Regions from separate parts of the Clostridium saccharoperbutylacetonicum N1-4(HMT) genome, predicted to be linked through region 1. Evidence: riboswitches for the same ligand, from Rfam matches in the RefSeq annotation. Region 1 holds a riboswitch; the other holds the start of a gene.

Region 1 (3,493 bases):
ACAAGCTAACTTAAATAAGTGGAAATAAGGATCACTCTCTTCCCTATTAACGCCAGACTTAACTCTGAAGATTATGTTTGGGAAAATAGGTTGTTCTCCTTTTCCTAATCCTTTTTCATATTCTAAAAGAAATATTTCACACACTAGCGCAGCATCCTTACTAGTTGGTAATCCAATATTAATTGAACTAAAAGGAACCTGTGAACCAGCTCTTGAGTGCATTGTATTAAGATTATAAACAACACCTTGCATAGCTTGATGTATTTTTTTTCTTACCTTGCCTTCAAGTAAGGCCTCTATCTTTTCCTCTGGTATTTCTAATTCTTCTAATTCTTTTCTTATTTCATCTCTAGTAGGATCTACAAATATCCCCATATCATTATCAAAGTCTGGATGCGATTGTCCTCCAAACATATCATTTTGAGTGGATTGCAATAATATACATGACAATTCAGCAGCTGTCTCTATTCTTTTAGGAGCATTAATTGTTCCATATCCTGTATTGAATCCATTTTCTAAAATTTCTCTAGTTGGAATATGAAGACAATTTACAGTTAAATTATAGCTATCTAAATCATGGTAATACAAATCTCCTGTTTCGTGAGCCTTTGCTAAATTCTTAGGCATTGTTGCTAAGGTATTCCACTTGTTAGATTCAGATGCTATTCTTAATAATTTTGAACTAAAATTATTCCCAACATTAGCATTATCTCTATCAGTCTCAACTCCAATTTGCCTTATTGCTCTCATTAGATCTGATTTTATTTCTCTAACCTTAGTTCTTTCACTTCTATATGATGAATAAGCAATTGCTATATCTTTGTGACCTTCATCCTTCAGAGCTTTTTCTACAAGATTTTGTATTTGCTCTACCGTAACAGTTCTTTTGTATTCTGACTCAACTTCAATATATTTTATTACTTTATGTACAGTGTCTAACACTTGACTTTCCTTTAATAATAAACCGATTTCACTAGCTGATCCTTTGATCGCTTGAGCTATCTTATCCGAATTAAATTTAACTTCTCTCCCATCCCTTTTCACAACATATAGCATTTTTATTCCCTCCACACACAATATATAGTATTTAACTACCGTATTATTATACTGTATTAGGTATTCATTAGCAATGCTACTATTTTTTTATTTTTTAGGCTTTAGAATTTAATTATCGTGATTTACATCCGATTATCTTTTATTTTTCCTATTTTTTGTGATTTTTAAGTATTTGACTAATTAAGAAATTTTATATTCACTCTATTTTACTACGTTCATAAATAGTATAATACTTTTCATTAAATTTATTCTGTAAGTTTATACAATAAATTATTTTTTCAAAAGACTTTTCCTTGAATACTTATTTACTAATTAGTAAATAATATTATCGTAATAATCTATATAAATATGAAAGGAAATTATTTTTATATGAAAAATTTTATATTAGATTCAACTTATAAAGATGTTACTATTATTAATAGCAATGATGATATAAGTATTGTTCCCTTAAGTTCTTTACGCCTCAATTCCATTCCTCATAATTATGTACATATAAGTGAAACTGCTATAAATCATGCTATTGATTATAATAAAAATAGTAGATTAAATAATTATAGCATAATTGACTATTTATAATTATTGGTATAAACTGTATATGATAATGTGCTAGGGGAGCCATCGTGCTGAGATTTGATATTCATAAACCCTTAAAACCTGATCTAGTTAATTCTAGCGTAGGGAATGCAACCTTATAAAAATATATTGATATTTATTTGGTTCATAATCTCCAAGCACAATAAAGGAGGTTTTTTTTATGTCAATTTTTAATGATTGGTCTGTACAATTTTCCGAACTAATCCAAAAATTTCCACAAAATATTCAGGATATAGCTGCAAGTCCAATGTCAATTGCTACACTAATAGGATGTATATTGTTACTTGTGGTATTAGTCAAAGCAAAAAAAATTCAATTCACTCCACAATTAATTGCTCGTATTGGTATAGCCTTAGCATTGGCAACTGTATTAAAAATGCTTAGAATATATCACTTTCCACAAGGCGGAAGTATTACATTAGGTAGTATGGTTCCAATTATGCTTATAGCTCTTATGTATGGTCCAGAAATAGGTTTCCTAACTGGTTTCCTATATGGCATAATAACATTAATCTTAGATCCATATATCTTAAGTCCAATACAAGTATTATTTGATTATCCATTACCTTTTACAGCACTAGGTGTTGTTGGATTCTTTAAAAACAAGAAATTACTCGGAGTAGGTATAGCAGCCTTTGTTCGGTTCATATGTCATTTCATTTCAGGTGTGGCATTCTTTGGGTCATATGCTCCTGACGGAATGTCTCCAGTTGTATATTCAGTAATAGTTAATGGTCCTATGGTTGGAATAGAAGCTATCATATGCTTAGTAATTTTTGCTGTACTTCCTATGGAAAGGATAGTACATGCCTCTTCAACAAATGCCATAACTAATTAAGCTTTTAATAAAATAGGATTGATTTTGTATTAACAATAATCAATCCTATTTTTATTTATATGCACAAACTTATTTATACATATAATTCTATTCTTCTACTTCAATTGCATTTACTGGACAGCTTTCTTCAGCTTCCTTAGCTGAATCCTCAGCGTCTGATGGTACTTCATCCACTATAGCCCCTGCTTTTCCATCATCCTCCATATCAAAGCATTCTGGACATATAGACGGACATAACCCACATGCTATACACGTATCTTTATCTACCTTTGGTTTCATAATTTAATTCATCTCCTCAATATAAAATTACATAACTTATTATTTCCTAAGAAATATTAAGTTATGTATTAATATAATTATATAATTTTCAATTATAAAACCACTATATTTCTAATATAATCCTTCAAATATTAATGAATATAATGAATTTTCTCTTACATATTCCTCAGCTTTCCCACTTTCTAATGCTTCTGTAAGTTCAATATTAATTGGTAGTTCTCCAATTAAAGGAATTCCTAAATAGTCAGCATTTTCTTCTGAAGATTTTTTACTAAATACTCTTATCTTTTTATCACAATCTGGGCAATTTATATAGGCCATATTTTCTACTACACCTTTAATCTTAATACCTATTTTTTGTGCCATTATAACAACTTTCTTAACAATCATAGATACCATATCTTGAGGTGTAGAAACTACCACTATTTCGTCTATTGGCAGCTCTTGCATTACAGTTAATGCAATATCTCCTGTTCCCGGTGGCATATCAATAAGTAAATAATCAAGTTCTCCCCAATTAGTTTCTACAAACATTTGCTTTAATACTCCAGTAATTACAGGTCCTCTCCAAATTACAGGTTCATCTTCTACAGCAGTTAGAAGGTTCATTGAAATTACTTTTATTTCACTATCCGTTTCAACTGGTTCAAATTTCACCATATCATTTTCTAAAGGAATTATGGTTGCCCTTTTATCATTAACTCCAAAAAATCTTGGCATAGATGG
Region 2 (3,493 bases), 830 kb from region 1:
AGCAGCCTTTATTGAAAGATTTTTCTGTAGATACTTATGTCCATTAGGTGCAATATTTTCCATAATATCTAAATTTGGAATAGTAAAAATAAACAAACCAAAAGCAGATTGTGGCAAATGCAGAGTTTGCACTATTAATTGTTCTATGGGATTAAACCTTTATAAGGTAGATGGTGTTAAGGGTGGCGATTGTATTAACTGTTTAAAGTGTACAGAAGTGTGCCCAAGAAAAAATGCCAATATAAATATTTTAGGTCAAGATGTAAATCAAAATTTAGCTGGTTCTTTTGCAATGGCTGCAATGTTAGGTGTTTATGGATTAACTAATTTTGGTGCAGATGCATTAAGTAATTCTGGTATAATATCAAATAATAGCACTATATCAAGCAATGCAACTCAAAGTTCATCAGTATCAGAGAGTTCTTCACAAAAATATAAAGATGGAACATATACAGGAAGTGGAGAAGGCTATAGAGGAGGAATAACTAAAGTTTCAGTTACAGTATCGGGTGGAAAAATAACTGATATAAAAACAGTATCTAATCAAGACACTCCAAAGTTTTATAAAAGAGTTGAAAGTACTATAATGAATAGTATAATTTCTAAACAGTCAGTGTCGGTGGATACAGTTTCAGGAGCAACCTTTAGTAGTAAGGGAATTATGAGTGCTGTTGAAAATGCTTTAATTTCATCAACAAATAATAGTGTATCTGATAAAACTAGTGAAACTCAAAATAGTGAAGCTTCAAATACAGTAGCAAGTCAAGGAAATGAAAGCACAACTAATAGTACAAATTCTAAAACAAGTAGTAGTGCAGGTGAATATAAAGATGGAACATATACAGGAGCTGGAACAGGCTATAGAGGAGGAACAACTAAGGTTTCAGTTAATATATCAGGTGGAAAAATAACTGGTATAAAAACAGTATCTAACCAAGATACTCCTAAGTTTTATCAAAGAGTTGAAAATACTATAATGAATAGTATAATTTCGAAGCAGTCAACAGCAGTAGATACAGTTTCAGGAGCAACTTATAGTTCAAAAGGAATAATGAGTGCTGTTGCAAATGCTCTGAGCCAAGCAAAATAACAATGTTAATATAAGAAAAAGTTCTAATTTTTGTAAGATGGAGCACTTTTTCTATTAAATATTACTTGACGTTTTATAAGGATTGGTATAATCTTTAAGCTGTGAATGAAAATTTTATAATTGAATAACTAGGGGAGCTAATATTTTAGCTGAGATTGGAAAGATTGATTTCCTGGACTCTTATAACCTGATTTGGCTAGTACCAACGTAGGGAAGTATATTGATGTTTTTTGTGCATATATTTTTGCAGATAATTTAATGTATCCCTTGGGATACATTTTTTTTGTTTAAAATAATAACTTCTTAAAGTTAATCAATTATAAAATCTATAAAGAATTTTATAAAATTTAATTTCACAAATATCATTTCATTGATTTTTAAGGAGGAATTTTTTATGAAAGAAAAAAGTAAAGCACAGAAAATTGCATTAAGTGGTGTTTTAATTGGTATCTCTGTTATATTTGGAACCTTTTCTATACCAGTTGGAGCAGCTAAAATCTCGCCAATTCAACATTTTGTAAATGTGGTTGGCGCAGTGACCTTAGGACCAATGTATGCAGTTGCAAATGCATTTATTACATCCCTTATAAGAAATATTATGGGGACAGGAAGTTTATTAGCATTCCCAGGAAGTATGGTTGGGGCATTCCTTGCAGGAATTCTTTATAAGAAATTTAGAAAACCAAGTATAGCTGTAGTTGGAGAAATAGTTGGTACAGGAATATTAGGAGCAGTATTAGCTTATCCAGTAGCAGCATTAATTTTAGGAAAACAAGTAGCAGTGTTTGTATATGTAATTCCATTTATATCAAGCTGCAGTGTTGGAGCAATTATAGCATATTTCTTTGTAAATATCCCTATAATAAAGAAAATACTTATAAATAATGAAGTGACATCAGATAAAAAACACAGTGTGGATCATATTTAAATAATTTAATAGGGAGAAAGGATGATTTTATGTTCAGAGCATTGACTATAGCAGGTTCAGATACTTGTGGAGGAGCAGGAATTCAAGCTGATTTAAAATCTTTTTCAGCTAATGGAGTTTATGGAATGAGTGTTATTACAGCTGTAACGGCTCAAAATACAATGGGGGTTTTTGGAATTCAAGACATAAATCCAGAAATGATAGAATCCCAAATAGATGTTATTTTTGAGGACATAAGAGTTGATGCTGTAAAGATAGGCATGGTTTCAAAGATTGAATCAATTAAAGCTATTTCAAAAGCCTTGAGGAAAATTGAAAAATTACCGCCAATAGTATTAGATCCTGTTATGATTTCTAAAAGTGGATTCAATTTGCTATCAAAGGATGCTAAAGACACTTTGGTTAAAGAATTATTTCCTTTGGCTGTTTTAATAACTCCAAATTTACCAGAAGCAGAAGAAATTTTAGGGCTAAAAATAAATAATATAGAAGAAATGAAGGAAGCAGCTTTAAAGCTAAAGGAACTTGGACCACAAGCAGTCTTAGTTAAAGGTGGACATTTAGAAAATGAAGCTACTGATTTATTATTTGATGGAGAAAGTTTTGTATTTTTACCACAAGAAAGAATAAATACAATTCACACTCATGGAACTGGCTGCACATTATCCTCAGCTATAGCAGCAAATTTAGCAAAGGGTATGACTATGGAGGAGGCTGTCAAAGAAGGTAAAAGATATATAACAGTAGCTATAGAGCATGGTTTTGAACTTGGGAAAGGTGTTGGGCCTACTAATCATTTTTATGAACTTTATACACTTTTAGAAAAAGCACAAAGCGAAAACAAGAATTCATAAAAAATTTATTGCTTTGTTAAAGTAAGAGTTGGTTTAGGTAATAGTTTAAATATTAAAATGAGATTTAAGGAGAGTTGAAAAATGAATTATAAAACACAAATGGAAGCTGCTAAAAAAGGTATGCTAACTAAAGAAATGAAGGTAGTTGCTGATAAAGAAAATATTTCAGAAGAAAAATTAATGAAGCTTATAGCAGAAGGCAGAATTGTAATTCCAGCTAATATTAATCATAAATCACTTAGCCCAGAAGGAATTGGGGATGGTCTTAGAACAAAAATAAATGTTAACCTTGGTATTTCAGGAGACTCAGTTGATTATTGCAGAGAAATGGAAAAAGTAAAAATGGCAATAGAATTTGGAGCAGAAGCAATAATGGATTTGAGTAATTATGGGAAGACTCAAGAATTTAGAGAAAAGCTCATTGAATATTCTCCAGCAATGATAGGAACAGTACCAATGTACGATGCAATTGGATACCTTGAAAAAGATTTAATGGATATAAAGGCTAAGGATTTTCTTGATGTAGTTTTAGCACATGCAAAGGCAGGAGTTGATTTTGTTACCATTCATGCTGGGATAAATAAGAGAACTGTCTCACTATTTAAGGAAGATAAGAGAAGA

What was found. A riboswitch is a leader RNA that binds a small molecule or an ion and turns the genes downstream of it on or off. The one in region 1 is predicted to bind thiamine pyrophosphate.
Region 2: it holds a riboswitch for thiamine pyrophosphate, as region 1 does, so the genes downstream of both, thiW (energy coupling factor transporter S component ThiW) here and thiT (energy-coupled thiamine transporter ThiT) in region 1, are expected to answer to the same signal.

The regions. Positions count from the first base shown of each region.
Region 1 covers NC_020291.1:83,907-87,399, reverse strand. The annotation lists gene CSPA_RS00390 (anaerobic ribonucleoside triphosphate reductase) at 1-1,056, opposite strand, end outside; gene CSPA_RS00385 (hypothetical protein) at 1,426-1,632, shown strand; TPP riboswitch at 1,655-1,755, shown strand; gene thiT (energy-coupled thiamine transporter ThiT) at 1,811-2,488, shown strand; gene CSPA_RS00375 (ferredoxin) at 2,576-2,767, opposite strand; gene CSPA_RS00370 (Mrp/NBP35 family ATP-binding protein) at 2,879-3,493, opposite strand, start outside.
Region 2 covers NC_020291.1:918,277-921,769, forward strand. The annotation lists gene CSPA_RS04100 (FMN-binding protein) at 1-1,090, shown strand, start outside; TPP riboswitch at 1,211-1,321, shown strand; gene thiW (energy coupling factor transporter S component ThiW) at 1,485-2,018, shown strand; gene thiD (bifunctional hydroxymethylpyrimidine kinase/phosphomethylpyrimidine kinase) at 2,048-2,872, shown strand; gene thiC (phosphomethylpyrimidine synthase ThiC) at 2,954-3,493, shown strand, end outside.